DNA from 4 places in the Solibacillus sp. iso_87 genome. Region 4 is predicted to be linked to each of the others. Evidence: riboswitches for the same ligand, from Rfam matches in the RefSeq annotation. Region 4 holds a riboswitch; each other region holds the start of a gene.

Region 1 (4,219 bases), 1.7 Mb from region 4:
AATGAGGATAGTATTCAAAAACTACAGCAAATGCTATTAGAACAGCGAGAGAATCTGACGACGCTATGTACAATCGTTGAATATTTAAAAAGTTATGTCCAAACAGGATTAGATCATAAAGATGTTGTTAAATACAAGCAAAAAATCCAAATGATGACGGATAAACAAATCAAACGTTACAATCAAATTGATGAGCTTATCAATACGAATATTCTGGAATTGAAGAAGGGTAAAACAGCAGATAATACCGCACTTATATACGGTAAAGAAGTTCGGAAAATTGAATCTGGTGTTCGTACTTTAAAACTGTTTGCGAGCGATGCAGTGAATATGTTAGATCTAAACAAACATATAGAAAATCGCAGTATTGAACGTATACGCTATTTTGATAAACGCTCTACATCTTTGGAAGCAGAAATTATTTCCCTAACAAAGCAACTATCTTATAAATAAAATAAGAGGCCATTCTACCATAGTTTTTTAGGTAGGATGGCTTTTCTTATGCAGATCTAAAAATTGTAATACCCGTCTGACCATGTTTTGCATAAAAAAGTTTATACTTATAAGAGAAGCGAACGAAATAGGAGAGAATGAATATGAAAACAGTAGTAGTTGTAGGTGGCGGGATTACCGGGCTATGTACGATGCATTATTTGAAGAATAAAATGCATGAACAAAACGTGGAGGCGCGGTTAATACTGATTGAAAAGAACGCATATTTAGGCGGGAAAATTCATTCCGAAAAGGATAAAGGTTTTATTATGGAAACGGGGGCTGACTCAATTGTAGCTCGCCATCCAGGGGTTTTGGAGCTTGTAAAAGAGCTTGATTTTGAATCAGAGCTTGTCTATAACGAAACGGGAATTTCTTACATTCATACGAATAATGAGCTGCATCCAATCCCCGCAGGATCGACATTCGGTATTCCAATGAGTGTAGAATCGCTCCTGTCGAGTACGTTAATTTCTGAAGAAGGTAAGAAAAGAGCACTTCAAGATTTAGAAATCCCGAATACTAAATTTACAAAAGAAAGCTCTATCGGTACATTTTTAGAGTACTTTTTGGGTGAAGAAATAGTCCGCAAGCAAATCGCCCCTGTATTAGCGGGTGTTTATTCAGGTGATTTATATCAATTAAGCATGGCGTCCACTTTGCCGTATTTAGTGGACTATAAAAACACCTACGGATCGATTATTAAAGGTTTCGAAGCACATCGTGAGCAATTCGAAAAAGCGGCGAATAAGAAGTTTATTTCTTTCCGTTCAGGTTTATCGGCATTAATCAATCGTTTAGAAGAACAGCTGCCGGAAGTTGAATTCATGAAAAATACAGTGACAAAGCAAATCCGTAAAAAAGAAGAGCAATATGAAGTTGTGCTGGAAGATGAAACGATTTTAGCGGATGTTGTAGTACTGGCTGTTCCGAATGAAACGGTACGTCATGTCATGCCGGACGATTCATTGGAGGAACAACTGAAAAAGTTCACGACGGCATCTGCTTTAACGATGTATGTGGGCTTTGATGTACCGGACGATATTTTACCGGCAGATGGTACAGGCTTTATCGTTTCACATAATAGTGATTTAGTTTGCAATGCGTCTACATGGACGAGCCGTAAATGGAAACATACGTCGGCAGAAGGAAATTTACTCGTTCGTCTGTTTTATAAAAATATTAATCCGCGTTATGAAGAGTTGGCTGCTATGTCTGATGAAGAGCTGACAAAAGTTGCATTGGAAGATATACGTCTTAGCTTAGGTGTTGGAGCGGAACCGACAGTCGTCAATGTAACAAAGTGGGTTGACCAAATGCCCCGCTATGATTTGGCGCATAATGAAGCATTATCGAAAGTTACACAGCAACTGGCAACTGATTACCCGAATGTCCTATTAGCGGGATGTGCCTATTTTGGAGTAGGAATCGGTGCATGTATTTTAAACGGCAAAAAAACGGCTGAACAGATTATTAGCCGAATTATGTAAAGAAATACTTCATTCAGCTAAAGGGTATTGACGTAAGTATTAGATAACGTTATGATTCATTTAATTATTTTTAAAATTCATATTATTTTCTTATCAAGAGAAGTTGAGGGACTGGCCCGATGAAACTTCAGCAACCAACATTAAGTCAGGTGCTAAATCCAGTGGCAAATGCCAGAAGATGAGAAGGGATTAAGTTGATAACTACTATGCCTTCTTTTATTTAATGAAAGAAGGCTTTTTTGTATCGTTAATATACTGAAAATACTGTAAATGATGGAGTGAAGGCAATGGGTTTACTTGAAGAATTACAAACACGCGTTTTAACAGCAGACGGGGCAATCGGAACACTTCTTTATTCATATGGGTTGGATTATTGTCATGAAGAGATGAATATTGCACGTCCTGATATTATAGAGAAAATTCATAGCGAATATATAGCAGCGGGTGCAGATATTATTCAAACAAATACATACGGCGCAAACCGGATTAAGCTTGCACGTTATGGCTATGAAAATCGTGTCATGGAATTTAATGAAGCCGCATTAAAAATCGCAAAGCGTGCTGCCTCACTGGATGGGCAATACGTTCTGGCGACAATTGGTGGTATTCGGGGAATTCGAAAAAGTGATGCGACATTAGACGAAATTTTAGCTGCATTCCAAGAGCAGGCCGAAGTATTACTGGCTGGTGAACCAGATGGTTTTTTACTGGAAACCTATTACGATTTTGAAGAATTATCGCATTGTGTCCATCTTTTACGTTCAATGACTGATTTACCGATCATTGCTCAAGTGACGATGCAGGAACCCGGTGTCCTTCAAAATTTAATGTCTTTAAATGAAGCATTTCAAGATTTAGAAAGATTAGGTGCAGACATTGTTGGGAGCAACTGCCGGTTAGGTCCTTTCCATACAATTCAGGCGTTTGAGGGAGTCAATTTACCGAACAAGGCTTTTTTATCTGCTTACCCAAATGCATCTTTATTAGATATTGAAGATGGCCGTGTTGTATATGAGTCCGAAACCGATTATTTCGCACGTGCAGCTGTTGAACTCGTAAACCAAGGAGTCCGTTTAATTGGCGGTTGCTGCGGAACAACACCGAAGCATATTGCAGCTGTAAAAAAACGTTTGGCGAATATGGAGCCAATCGAAACGAAAGAAGCGAAACATGGGCAAACACAATTTGTCCGTATTCCAGAGCCACGTAAGCAAGAGCCGCTCCACGAAAAAGCAAAACGTGAACGCTCTGTTATTGTTGAACTAGATACACCGCGCCATCTGGAAATTGACGGCTTTGTCGAAGGGGCAAAACAGCTGGCAAAAGCGGGTGCCGATGTCATTATGATGGCTGATAACTCACTTGCTTCGCCGCGTATTAGTAATATCGCGATGGCCGCTATTTTAAAAGAGCATGGAATTCGTTCGTTGCCGCATTTAACGTGCCGTGACCGCAATTTAATTGGGCTTCAGTCACATTTAATGGGACTTGATGCACTGGAACTTCATGATATTCTAGTCATCACAGGGGACCCGACAAAAGTGGGAGATTTCCCGGGGGCGACGAGCGTATACGATGTTTCGTCAATGGAGCTTATTTCCTTAATTAAGCAGTTAAATAAAGGCGGTTCATTTACAGGGAAATCGCTGCGCAAACAGGCGAATTTCTCGGTAGCCGCTGCCTTTAATCCGAATGTCCGCGTATTGGACCGTGCAGTAGCTCGTTTAGAGAAGAAAATTGAGCATGGTGCAGATTACTTTATTTCACAGCCGGTTTATACGAAAGAGAAGATTATCGAAATCTATGAGGCGACTAAGCATTTGGAAACACCAATCTATATCGGGATTATGCCACTTACTTCTTCACGCAGCGCGGAATTTTTACATCATGAAGTACCTGGCATCAAATTGTCCGATGAAGTACTTGCGCGTATGGCTGCCTGCGGGGACGACAAGGAAGCATCGACAGCAGAAGGAATCGCGATTGCCAAAGAGCTACTCGATACAGCATGCAAATACTTTAACGGTATTTATTTAATTACGCCGTTTTTGCGCTATGATATGACGCTGGAATTAATGGACTATGTAAAACAATATGATGTGGAAAGTAAAGGAGTTCAGTCGAATGTATAATCACCCAATTCATGAGCAATTACAAAAAAGAATACTTATCATCGATGGTGCTATGGGGACGATGCTTCAGGCAGAAAACCTAACATATGAAGATTTTGGCGGAGA
Region 2 (4,219 bases), 1.0 Mb from region 4:
TTTACTAAGAATACTTGTGAACCGTGCTCATCAATTTTCTTACCTAATTGCTCTGCATAAACTGTTGCAGCAAGCGGTAGGAATGGAGAACCGAAGCATGTCGAGAATACTGGTTCTGGCTCTGTTACACCACGTTCTGTGCCGGCAAGTTTAGAAGTGAAACCGCTTAGGAAGTGATACATTGCCTGCTCTTTAGTCAATTTAGAGATAGGAGGTAATACACCAAATGCATCGGCTGTTAAGAAGACGATTGTATTTGGATGACCTGCTACTGATGGTAAGACAATATTGTCGATAAAGTCGATTGGGTAAGCAACACGTGTGTTTTCTGTTAAAGAACCGTCTGCATAGTCACATTCACGTGATTCAGGGTCTACCGCCACGTTTTCCAATACTGAACCAAAGCGGATCGCATTGTAAATTTCCGGCTCATTTTCAGCGGATAGGTTGATTGTTTTTGCGTAGCAACCACCTTCAATGTTGAATACACCGTTGTCAGACCAGCCGTGCTCGTCATCACCGATTAAGTTACGGTCTTTGTCAGCTGATAACGTAGTTTTTCCTGTACCAGATAAACCGAAGAATAATGCTACATCGCCTTCTTCACCAACGTTAGCAGAGCAGTGCATTGGGAAGATACCTTGTTCAGGTAACAAGTAGTTCATAATACCGAAGATTGACTTCTTCATTTCACCTGCGTACTCAGTTCCGCCGATTAAGATGATTTTCTTTTCGATAGATGTTATAATGAATGTTTCCGATCCTGTACCGTCTACTTCAGGATCTGCTTTGAAGTTTGGCGCAGATACGATTGTAAACTCGGCAACATGTTTAGCCAATTCGTCTGCTGTTGGGCGGATGAACAATTGATGACAGAATAGATTATGCCAAGCATATTCATTAATTACTTTGATAGATAATTGAGACTCTTTGTCTGCACCAGCAAAACCGTTGAATACATATAACTCGTCACGTTCTTTTAAGTAATTTAAAACTTTCACATAAAGTTTATCAAATACCTCTGCAGAAATCGGACGGTTAACTTTGCCCCAATCGATTTTATTGTTGCAAATTTCTTCTTTTACTATATATTTATCTTTTGGAGAACGGCCAGTGTATTTTCCTGTTTGGGCACGTAATGCGCCTTCAACAGTCAGCACGGCTTCTCCGCGTGATGTAGCTTTTTCAACTAATTGTGGAACAGATAATTGAGTTTTGATGTTTTCCCCGTTTAAAAGTTCTTTCAGCTCGTTAGCAATTTCTACCGAATTCATCTATTAAATACCATCCTTTTTTATAGTATTCCCTTATAGAGGGGAGTTGATTCCTAATTCAAAAATAGTATAACACATTAAGTGAAATAATCTATACTAATTGCAAATTATTTTTTCCGGAATTTTAAACATTGCGAAATACGTCAAAATTTGTTGACAGCACTTGTTTTTTTGCGTAAGATGTTTAATTGAACGGATACTCTTATCCCGAGCTGGTGGAGGGGCAGGCCCTATGAAACCCGGCAACCTGCGTATATTTTATACGTGTTGGTGCCAACCTGATGCAAGGGCAAAAATTCCCTTGAACGATAAGAGTGAAAGGTAACGAAACGTAATATCCTTTCCTCACGTGTGATGAACACGGCTATGAGAGAAAGGATTTTTTTATTTTGTTTTACAATTTCGTACTGAGCGAAAATTATATAGTTACAGCCTTTCAGACCCTCGTGTTAAAGCAAATATAGCTTGACGTTAAAAAGGCGGATACGCATAAGTGTAATTGCCGCAATATAACGGACATGGGTAATGAGTACCGTATCAATAAAAAACAATTGCCAAAGTGATTTAGGAGGAAATGACATGACAAATCGTCGACTGTTTACATCAGAAAGTGTAACGGAAGGACATCCGGACAAAATTTGTGATCAAATTTCGGATGCCATTTTAGACGCTATTTTAGCTGCAGATCCAAATGCACGTGTAGCTTGTGAAACTACGGTAACAACAGGCTTAGTATTAGTATCTGGTGAAATTACAACTTCTACTTATGTAGATATGAAAGGAATTATCCGCGATACAGTAGCAGAAATCGGCTATACACGCGGTAAGTACGGCTTTGATGCTGAGAATCTTGCAGTACTAGTAGCAGTAGGAGAGCAATCACCTGACATTGCACAAGGTGTTGACCAGGCATTGGAAGCACGTGAAGGTTCAATGACGGAAGATGAACTTGAAGCAATCGGTGCAGGCGACCAAGGTTTAATGTTCGGTTATGCATGTAACGAAACACCGGAACTTATGCCGATGCCTATTTCTTTAGCTCACAAATTAGCGCGTCGTTTAACAGAAGTGCGTAAATCAGGGGAATTGGAATATTTACGTCCGGATGGTAAAACACAAGTAACAATCGAATACGATGAAAACAATGTACCTGTTCGTGTGGATACAATCGTTATTTCAACACAGCACGATGAAGAAGCAACATTGGAACAAATCCAAACAGACATTAAAGAACACGTTATTAAACCGGTAGTCCCTGCTCATCTATTGGATGGAGCTACAAAATACTTCATCAACCCGACAGGCCGCTTCGTAATCGGCGGACCTAAAGGAGATGCAGGTCTTACTGGTCGTAAAATTATTGTTGATACTTACGGCGGTTATGCACGTCACGGTGGCGGGGCATTCTCTGGTAAGGATGCAACGAAAGTTGACCGCTCTGCAGCATATGCAGCACGCTATGTTGCTAAAAACATTGTAGCAGCTGGCTTAGCTGACCGTGCTGAAGTACAACTGGCTTATGCAATCGGTGTTGCTCAACCTGTTTCAATCGCAGTTGATACGTTCGGTACAGGAAAAGTAGCAGAATCAGAAATCGTGAACTGGGTTCGGGAACTGTTTGATTTACGTCCTGCAGGCATTATTAAAATGCTTGATTTACGTCGCCCAATATATAAGCAAACAGCAGCATACGGACATTTCGGTCGCACAGATTTAAATGTGCCATGGGAAAATACGGATAAAGCAGCTGAATTAAAAGCAAAAGCAGGAATTTAATAAAATAAAAAGGAGCATCCAGTTAAATGGATAGCTCCTTTTTTTATAATTTCCAATAAACTTCCTATATTATAGGTAGAGATTTCGATAAACGTATATGAGTGTGAATTTATTTCTGAAGTGATTTATAGTATTGTCCCTTCGCTACATATTCGGAAATAATGCGATCCATATCTTCGCGATCTTCTGCAGTTACTTCACGTACGACTTTTGCTGGGCGTCCCATTGCTAAACAATTGGGAGGAATCACTTTTCCCGGAGGAACAAGACTGCCGGCACCGATAAATGCTCCCTCGCCTATAACGGCCCCGTCCAATATGATGGAACCCATACCAACTAAAGCGCGTTTTTTAATAGTACAGCTATGTAATGTAACTTGATGACCTACTGTAACTTCGTCTTCAATAATGAGAGGGTAAGCGGGACTTTGGTGAAGGCAGCTCAAATCCTGAATGCTGACACGCTCGCCAATTATTGTTTTGTTCACATCGCCGCGTATTACCGTGTTAAACCAAATTGAAGTTTCGGCTCCTATTGTTACATCACCGGTAATTGTGGCATAGTCGGCAATAAATGCAGAAGGGTGAATCGTCGGTATTTTATCTTTATAGGGGTAAATCATTTTCAATTCCTCATTTCTTCTATAAAATTGTAGATAAATCTATAGATATCGTAACAAAACATGAAGATTTTTCAATTAACATTTCTTTTAGATTGGAATGTATTATAATTAAACAAACAAATAGTAATATAATGATGCCGAGATTAAAGAAGGCACAATATCATAATTTTTTGATACTCGTTAAAACTCGGACTTAATTTTAAAGGTCACATGTTTATGACATAAAAATAATTTAGATGTAAGGAGTATGGCCATGTGGAAATGGGAAACAGAGCAACAACCAAAAGCCGTAGTCGTTATTCTTCATAGCGCATATGAACATCACCGGTGGTACGCATGGTTAATCGAAAAGTTCCGCAGTTCCCACTTTCACGTTGTAATGGGAGATCTACCGGGACATGGAGAGCAAGGAAAGTATACAAAGTATCATGATGAGGACTTTAAAGAATATTACAAGTATACAAAATTGTTATTGAAAGTGGCACTGGAATATAATTTACCGCTTTTTATCGTCGGAAATGGGCTAGGGGCTGCAATAGCTACGTAT
Region 3 (4,219 bases), 1.5 Mb from region 4:
TTTTCTATGGAGATCCGCAGCTGGAAATTGATGAGGATGGAAAACCATATTACATCCGTTCTTACGGCGAATTTATTTCGGCACGTAACGGCTTTGATGTAAAAGGGGTTGTGCTTGTTGATGCGGAGACGGGTGCAACAGAGAAAATTGCGATTGCAGATGTACCGGCATTTATTGACGGTGCTGTATCACCGGAAACAGTAAGTTTGCAAAACAGTTATTATGGTAACTATGTTCATGGCTTCTGGAATAGTCTTGTCGGCAAAAAGGATGTTAAGTTGCCGAGTGATGAAGGTACGGAAGCAAATGTAAGCCCGGTCTTTATGGAAGACGGGGAAATGTATTATTTCACTGATTTTACAAGTCCAAAAGAGGGCGTTGACTCGATGCTTGGTTATGCATTAACGCATGCACGTACTGGTGAAGCAACATACTATACCGGAAATCTGGAAGAGTCCTATATGGATTCACAAGGGGCTCTTGAAATTATCGAGAAAAAATTTATTGAAAAAGAATGGGAAGGCGAAATGCCGATCCTTTACAATTTCTACGGTGAAGCGAGCTGGCTGTCAGCTGTACTTGATGCGAACGGATTCCTGCAAAATTACTTCATCGTGTCTGCAGCAAATCCTGAAATTTCGGCATTTGGTACAACACCAAATGAAGCGTTAAGACTTTATAAAACAGCGCTAAGCCGTGGCGGAAGTACGGTAGACGGTACTTCGAATGCCGAAGAAGCTAAGGCAACGGTAAAAGTCGTGCGTGTTTATAAAGAGCGTGTAGGTGATTTCACAATTGTATCATTCCTGGCGAACACAGGTGAAAACTTCATCGTTTCTACAGAAGTTGCACCATTTGCGATTTACTTGCAAGAAGGTGACCAGGCGACGATTACGTATGCGAAAACAGGAGAAGATTTCCAGCCTGTAAAAGCATTACAGATTGAAGGGTTGAAATAAACAAAAGGAGTATGCCATTTTGCGGCATGCTCCTTTTTATTAGCTTACTTCCAAGTAAAGCCTTGTGAAGCAAGGAACTCTTTAATATGAGGACGGTTTTGTTCAACTAAGTAATCAGCCATTTGTTTCGTCCATGTTGCCGTCTTCTGATTTGAAGAACGGCTGTTATAATAATCTTCCATAATTCCATCGTATTCCTCTAGAAGCGTCTCGTATTTATCAACGTCATAACCATTTTCATGCAATACTGCAGCTACCGGTAAACGCGGCTTTGTTTCATTGCGTTTTGTCGGTGTACCGATTGTCATCGCAAATAATGGGAAAACGTATTGCGGTAAATTGAACAGCTCGCTGATTTCCTTAGGATTTGTACGGGCACCACCGATATAGCAAATGCCGTAACCCATTGATTCAGCTGCAATAACGAAGTTTTGGGCAAATAATGCAACATCTGCTACCCCTACAAGTACGTTTTCAGCCGTGTCAGCAGAAATATCGACCCCGTGCTTTTGACCTGCTACTTGCAGACGTTTGAAATCTACGCAAAACAAGAAAGAGGCACCCGCTGTTTTGAACTGGAATTCGTTTTTAGACAGTTCACCAAGCTTCGTTTTCTTTTCTTCATCCGTTACCCAGATGACACTGTATGCCTGTACAAAATGCGAACTTGCCGCCATTTGCGCTGTTTCGATTAAATCGATGACTGTTTCTTTTGAAATTTCCTCACCTGTATATTTACGAACAGATGTATGACTGCGTAATAATTCTTTAGTATTCACGTGAACATCTCCCTTTTATGTAATAAGTAACTTGTATATCCTTCAACCTTATTTTAGTCAATATTTTACTTGAAGTCGATTATTAGCGTCTGTTCAATTCATAGGGAGGAGATTTTTGCATATCGTTAAATACAGATAAGAGTAATCAGAATAGAAATCTGAAAATTTTAATTTTTTGTGTTGACATATCGGATTAGTATGTTTTATACTGAGACTCAACGATGGAACACAAATCACATAACTCTTATCAAGAGCGGCGGAGGGAATAGGCCCTGAGATGCCCGGCAACCAGTAAGTGATGAACTGACTAAGGTGCTAAATCCTACAAAATGGACAATCATTTTGAAAGATAAGAGGAGGCAAACTTGCTCATGCGCAACCCTCTTCTTAACTGAAGAGGGTTTTTTTCATTTAAAAAATCCTCCTCAAAAAACACCGATTTCACCATCGATTAAATTTTTGGGGGTAATAAAATGACAAATTTAAGACCAGAAACTTTATTATTACACGGGGGTCAAAAGCCAGACCCGGAAACAGGGGCAATCGCAGTTCCGGTTTACCGTACAACGGCCTATGCATTTAACGACACAGCTCATGCGCAACGTCTATTTGCATTACAGGAAACAGGAAATATTTATTCTCGTATTATGAACCCGACTGTCGGGGCATTTGAAGAACGGGTTGCTTTATTAGAAGGGGGCACAGCTGCAGTAGGGCTTTCATCTGGCGCAGCAGCAGTGGCATTTTCGATTTTAAACGTAGCCGGTGCAGGGGATGAAATTGTTGCGGCAGGTTCACTTTACGGTGGGACTTACAATTTATTCGCAACTACATTGCCTCGCTACGGTATTACAGTAAAATTTGTGGATGAATCAGATCCTGCAAACTTCCAAGAGGCAATCACGGATAAAACGAAGGCGATCTTCGCTGAAATTATCGGAAATCCAAGCTTGAAAGTACTGGATATTGAAGCGGTAGCAAACATCGCTCATGACAACGGTCTTCCTTTATTAATCGACAGCACATTTGCTTCCCCGTACGGAAGTAATCCGATCGAATTCGGCGCGGATGTTGTCATTCATTCTGCAACAAAGTGGATTGGCGGTCATGGAACGACAATCGGCGGAATTGTCGTTGATGCCGGGAAGTTTGACTGGACGCAAGGAAGACATCCAGGATTTACAGAACCGGATACTTCTTACCATGGTCTACGCTACGGAATTGACACAGCAGGCGCTGCATTTGCGACAAAGCTTCGTGTTCAACTATTGCGTGATTTTGGTCCAACATTATCTGCTGACGCGGCATTTAACTTCCTGCAAGGACTTGAAACGCTTCATTTGCGTATTGTCCGTCACAATGAAAACACACAAAAAGTTGCCGAGTATTTAAGAAACCACCCATTTGTGGAATACGTAAATTACAACGGCTTTGAAGATTTTGCGACACATGATTTAGCGAAGAAGTATTTGAAAAACGGCTTCGGATCAATTATTACGTTCGGCATTAAAGGCGAACGTGAAGCAGGGCGTCAAGTAATTGATAACGTGAAATTGTTCTCACATGTAGCAAACGTTGGGGATGCCCGTTCGTTGATTATCCACCCTGCAAGTACAACGCACCAACAGTTATCTGCGGAAGAATTAAAAACTGCCGGCGTATCGGAAGAGCTCATTCGCTTATCGATCGGGTTAGAAGCAGCAGAAGATATTATCGCAGATTTAGAGCAGGCATTAGCGAAAGTTGCGATTGAAGTAGGCGCAGAAACAAACGCATAAAACTTAAAAAGGCTTAGCTTTTCCCATTCGAGAAGCTAAGTAACTTTCAGAAAATTAATTCCTACTATTTTCATAAGTTTTATTGACAAATGTAATACCGAGTAATACAATTGGAATAATAATATTACCAACCGGAAAAAATTTAAAGTGATGTTGCAGCATCATTGGAAGAAAAGGAGTTGTTCAACATGGGGAAAGTATACAGTGCACAAAACGTTGCTGCCTATATTATTTATGAACTAAATGACGTAAAGGAATTTGTGAACGCTTGCGCGATCCAGCAAATTTTGGCGGATGTGAATACTATGTGGCAGCATGTTTTTGGACACAGTGCTTTCTCAGAACAAGCTCACGATCATGCCACAGCGGGTTATGTTATAAAAGAAGTTGCCGAAGAATACAAAATTCATGGTACAGCCCATATTTTATCGCCAGCCAGAGAATGGTTCTTAAAATATGGTGAATTTCAGTTAGTGGAGCGCCCATACGCGGTCCCTAACTACTCGGCAAAAGAGGAAATCGTCATGACCAAGATTTTAACTGCATATCGTTTACGGGCATACAATGATATAAACGTGGCAGTATAAAATAATTCCGGAACACTAGCGAGCCCCCTTGCTAGTGTTTTTTATTTTTTTTACGGTGTATGCCGTTTATTAGAAGAATAGAAACGGTTATTAGAAGAAGTTTTGGGGATATTAGA
Region 4 (4,219 bases):
TACGGCAAGACGTATATACCGAAACTGCGGACACGAATTGGCTGGGTGAGTAATGCGATGATCGATAACTTCAACTGGCAGGATAACGCGATTGAAATCGTGCTCAGCGGCAAATTCGGTGCCCTTCGTCTCTTCAATGATGTGACGGAAGAAGAAATTGATCATGCGGTTTCAATTATGAAGCATTTTCACTGTGACCATTTAGCGAATAAATCATTCGAGCATTTGTCACAAGGTGAACGCCAGCGTGTTCAAATAGCAAGGGCCATTATGGCAGATCCGGAAATTTTAATATTGGATGAGCCGTGTGGCGGTCTGGACTTGATCGAACGGGAAAACTTGCTGCAAACGATTGAACAGATTGCTGAAGCAGAAAACGGCCCTACCCTTATTTATGTAACGCACCATGTAGAAGAAATTCTGCCTTGTTTTAGCCATGTGCTTTTAATGAAAGACGGAAAAAATGTCGAAGCCAATGCACGCGAAGTTGTTTTAACAGACGAATTATTAAGCGATTTCTTCGGGCGGGAAATCAGTTTGCAGATTGAACGCGAACGTGCCTGGGTCGCAATTAAATAAAACGAACCAGCAGGAGTCCGTCTCTTGCTGGTTCATTTCATTTATAAGCATTAAATATGATATTCAATATTTTCATCGACGTAATGCCATTCATACGGTGTTTCTTGGTATACGTAGTAGTTCAGCCAGTTGTAGAACAACAGATGCGAATGGGCACGCCAAACATTTTTCGGTGACTGCAGCGGGTCGTTATTCGGGAAATAATTGATTGGGATTTCCGTATTGTCCGGATCCTTCTCAACATCGCGGAAGTACTCATCTGATAATGTCGTTGCATCATATTCCAGATGCCCTGTAATCATTATATGTTTATTGTTTTTCGATTGAACGATAAACACGCCCGCATCATCCGAATAGCTTAGTAAACGCAAGTCAGGATGTGCCCTCACTTCATCAATCGAAACCGATGTATGACGTGAATGAGGTGCCACATACTCATCACTGAAGCCCCTTACTAAATCTACTGTTAAATCCGTGATTACATGGGAATAAACACCGGAGCACTTTTTCGGCAATTCGAATTTTCCAATGCCAAAATGGTGATACAGGGCAGCTTGAGCGCCCCAACATATATACATGATTGAAGTGACATGTTCATTTGCCCAGTCCATCACATGCGTAATTTCATTCCAGTAACCTACATCCTCAAAATCCATTTTCTCTACTGGCGCTCCTGTAATAATCAGTCCATCAAAACGACGGTGCTTCACTTGGTCAAACGTCCGGTAAAAAGTATCTAAATGCGATTTGGAGACATTTTTTGATTCGTATGTAGCCGTGTTTAAAAATGTCACATCTACCTGTAACGGAGTATTACCGAGTAAGCGCAGCAATTGCAGTTCGGTTTTCTCTTTTTCAGGCATTAAATTAAACACTAAAATATTTAACGGTCGAATTTGTTGCGTTTTCGCACGGTCTTCCTCCATAACGAAAATCTTCTCTTTTCTAAGCAGTTCACCCGCCGGTAAATGTTTCGGAATATTAATCGGCATTCCACTTTCCCCCTCATAAACTATTTCAATAAACTTTTAATAATCTGTCGTGTTCAGGCAATGCATTGTTTTACGAGCGATACGAACCGTTCCAGAACAATATAAAAAGCCCCTCTCACTCCAGCAAAACAGAATTGAGAGGGGCTTTTACCCGTTCTTATCTGCCAAGGTCAACACCTTGCTGGAAGTAGCACCTTTCTAGTTGGACTAGAGGTTGCTGAAGCATCATAAGGCCAAGTCCCTCCGCTTCTCTTGATAAGACTATTAAATTGTCATTAGTGTATCATGTACTTTGTAATTTTGCAATAATTCCAAAAATATTATTTTACTCTTCCTGCAGCTGCTCTTTTTCTATAGTAAATAAGATTGTCTCCAGCCGTTCATCCCAAACACGTGTCAAAGTATTGTATACCCGTACAAAATGCCTGTTTTCTTTTTGGTCGAACAGTAAAAAACATAGGACCGGTATATCATTAATCTGGATCGATTCCGTTGAAACAACACTTGTAATATAGTGCGGTACTTCATCATCTGCCACCGGTTGTTCGGAAAGTTGCTGTTGAATGAACTCAATCAGCACCGTCTCTTCAATCGCTTCGATTTCTTCTGTTTCGATTGTCGGAAAAGGCTCCGGAAACTCTTCCAAATCCGCAAATTCCTCCAGATTGCCCTCCAAAGGCTTTTCATGAATCGGGCTGTATTGAATAAAATAACTTGTTTCTTCAAGTTCCTCTTCAAAAATGCCCGATTCCAGCTGTGCTTTTCCTTTAGCAGTAAGTGCAAATTCCTGTTCCTTCACAATCATGCCCAGTCGTAACATTTTATTCGTCAAATCATGAATAAATAACGGTTCCACCAATAAAATTTCAGCTAAAAGCTCTACATTTTTCAGCTTCGCCTTCTCAAATGAAATGAGCATCATCTTCATTAAAATATCCATGGCATTGCGCATTACCGGATGATATTTCACTTCCAATGTGTGAATCGGAATGGCATATTGGATTTGCTTTTTGATTTCAATGGACGGGTTTTGGATGAGTTCTTTCTGCAGTTGTATCACTGTATTTTGTAAGTCCATTCAATCCCCCTGTTTCTACACAGCAAAATAGCCGTCCTGCTCTTTTGCTGTCGTTAATACATGGGCATACATATCCCGTGTTTTCGCGCTCTTTGGACGCTTTGTAAACATTTCCGTACTGCCGACCATAATGAGCAGTTCCCGTGCGCGTGATAATGCAACATTCAAGCGTCGGTAATCTTTCGCAAACCCGATTTCTCCACGCTCATTGTCATGATTCCGCACCAAACTGACGATAATCACATCCATCTCCATCCCTTGGAATTTATCGACAGATCCTGTACGGATGTGTAAATGCGGTACACTGATTTCCTGTTCAATCAGACGATTGATGCGCTTCACCTGCTCCGCGTAGAATGAAATAACACCTACCGATTTTAATGCGTCTTGCGGAATCAGCCCTTGTGCTTTCGCCTGTTCTGTTGCGGCATTCAATTCTAGCAGCTGCTGTTTAATCTGTTCCAGCTCAGCTAAATTGAATAAACTCGAACCTTCCTTCATACGCTCTTCAAAATACGGCTTGGCGTTCGGAATATCAAGCCATAGTAAATGGTGGTTTCGTGTAATTTTTGAAGTTTCAAGGAAATGATCGCGTACGGCATCCGAATCTTCCAAACCACATTGCAGCTGTTCGGATTCATTTTCGTAGAACGGTGTAATAGTTGACATAATATTTTTATGCATACGGTATTGAAGGGCGAGCATCGTTTTGTTTTGGGACGGCAAATTGTTATAAAGACGTTCAAACAATGATTCTTCCAGTAACTTTTCAAGCTCCCGTTTTTCTTCAAATGTTGTACTTTCCTTCACAACTTGCTCCAATGTCTCTTCAAATGTCGCATCGCCTACAAGCGGCGGCAACTGGTGATGGTCCCCAACTAAAATAATTTTTGCGCCTTTTAACATCGGCAGTAACAGTTCCGGTGGTGTTGCTTTCGAAACTTCATCAATAATAACGACATCAAATGTCGGATAGTTGTCCATAAACTCTTTATTTGCCGATGCAACACAAGTTGTGCCGATCACATTGGCATGTTTCACATACAATTTGCGGATTTCGTCCAAGTCATGGGCATTGGCATTTTTCAGTAAACCGTGCCATTCATTTTGAAGTTCTGCCGTTACCGGAAGCAAACTAATTTTCACTTCAAGCGTCTCGATCTTTTCTGTAAGAAGTGTAATCTTTTCGTTTACTTCAATGATCGCCTGCTCAGGGTTCAGTTTTGTCAGCTGTTCGAGTTCTGTCCGGCGTTTTTCAAGCTGGACGCCTTCGCTGTTGATTCCTTTAAAGCGCACTGTTAACTGTTCTACAGTCTCAGTACCAAGGGCAATCTGTTCATTTAAAACTGCCAGCTCTTCCGCTTTTTTGTTCAGTTGTAGTTCCACTTTTTCACGGTTTTGGTGCTGTGTTTCAGTTTTCATCTGATCCAGTTCATTTGTTGCGAGCAGTTCTTCCAGCTCATCTGTGGAATGGTTCAGCGTAATCGATGGATCGATTTTTTCATTGATCGCATCCATTTGGGATTTCACCGCTGTTGCCTCTTCTTCGAGCTGCTGAAGGTGCTGTGCT

The links. A riboswitch is a leader RNA that binds a small molecule or an ion and turns the genes downstream of it on or off. The one in region 4 is predicted to bind S-adenosylmethionine.
Region 1: it holds a riboswitch for S-adenosylmethionine, as region 4 does, so the genes downstream of both, AC0VXV_RS18305 (bifunctional homocysteine S-methyltransferase/methylenetetrahydrofolate reductase) here and metA (homoserine O-acetyltransferase MetA) in region 4, are expected to answer to the same signal.
Region 2: it holds a riboswitch for S-adenosylmethionine, as region 4 does, so the genes downstream of both, metK (methionine adenosyltransferase) here and metA (homoserine O-acetyltransferase MetA) in region 4, are expected to answer to the same signal.
Region 3: it holds a riboswitch for S-adenosylmethionine, as region 4 does, so the genes downstream of both, AC0VXV_RS01825 (O-acetylhomoserine aminocarboxypropyltransferase/cysteine synthase family protein) here and metA (homoserine O-acetyltransferase MetA) in region 4, are expected to answer to the same signal.

What each region holds. Positions count from the first base shown of each region.
Region 1 covers NZ_CM149656.1:3,585,973-3,590,191, reverse strand. Annotated here, with positions in the region: gene AC0VXV_RS18315 (chemotaxis protein) at 1-453, shown strand, start outside; gene hemG (protoporphyrinogen oxidase) at 597-1,982, shown strand; SAM riboswitch class I at 2,070-2,167, shown strand; gene AC0VXV_RS18305 (bifunctional homocysteine S-methyltransferase/methylenetetrahydrofolate reductase) at 2,270-4,114, shown strand; gene metH (methionine synthase) at 4,107-4,219, shown strand, end outside.
Region 2 covers NZ_CM149656.1:2,907,771-2,911,989, reverse strand. Annotated here, with positions in the region: gene pckA (phosphoenolpyruvate carboxykinase (ATP)) at 1-1,274, opposite strand, end outside; SAM riboswitch class I at 1,474-1,589, shown strand; gene metK (methionine adenosyltransferase) at 1,854-3,050, shown strand; gene AC0VXV_RS14770 (gamma carbonic anhydrase) at 3,160-3,672, opposite strand; gene AC0VXV_RS14765 (alpha/beta hydrolase) at 3,926-4,219, shown strand, end outside.
Region 3 covers NZ_CM149656.1:361,186-365,404, forward strand. Annotated here, with positions in the region: gene AC0VXV_RS01815 (hypothetical protein) at 1-959, shown strand, start outside; gene nfsA (oxygen-insensitive NADPH nitroreductase) at 1,004-1,738, opposite strand; SAM riboswitch class I at 1,980-2,094, shown strand; gene AC0VXV_RS01825 (O-acetylhomoserine aminocarboxypropyltransferase/cysteine synthase family protein) at 2,212-3,516, shown strand; gene AC0VXV_RS01830 (hypothetical protein) at 3,705-4,103, shown strand.
Region 4 covers NZ_CM149656.1:1,902,713-1,906,931, reverse strand. Annotated here, with positions in the region: gene AC0VXV_RS09505 (ABC transporter ATP-binding protein) at 1-579, shown strand, start outside; gene metA (homoserine O-acetyltransferase MetA) at 630-1,571, opposite strand; SAM riboswitch class I at 1,726-1,833, opposite strand; gene AC0VXV_RS09495 (nucleoside-diphosphate sugar epimerase) at 1,897-2,649, opposite strand; gene AC0VXV_RS09490 (DEAD/DEAH box helicase) at 2,665-4,219, opposite strand, start outside.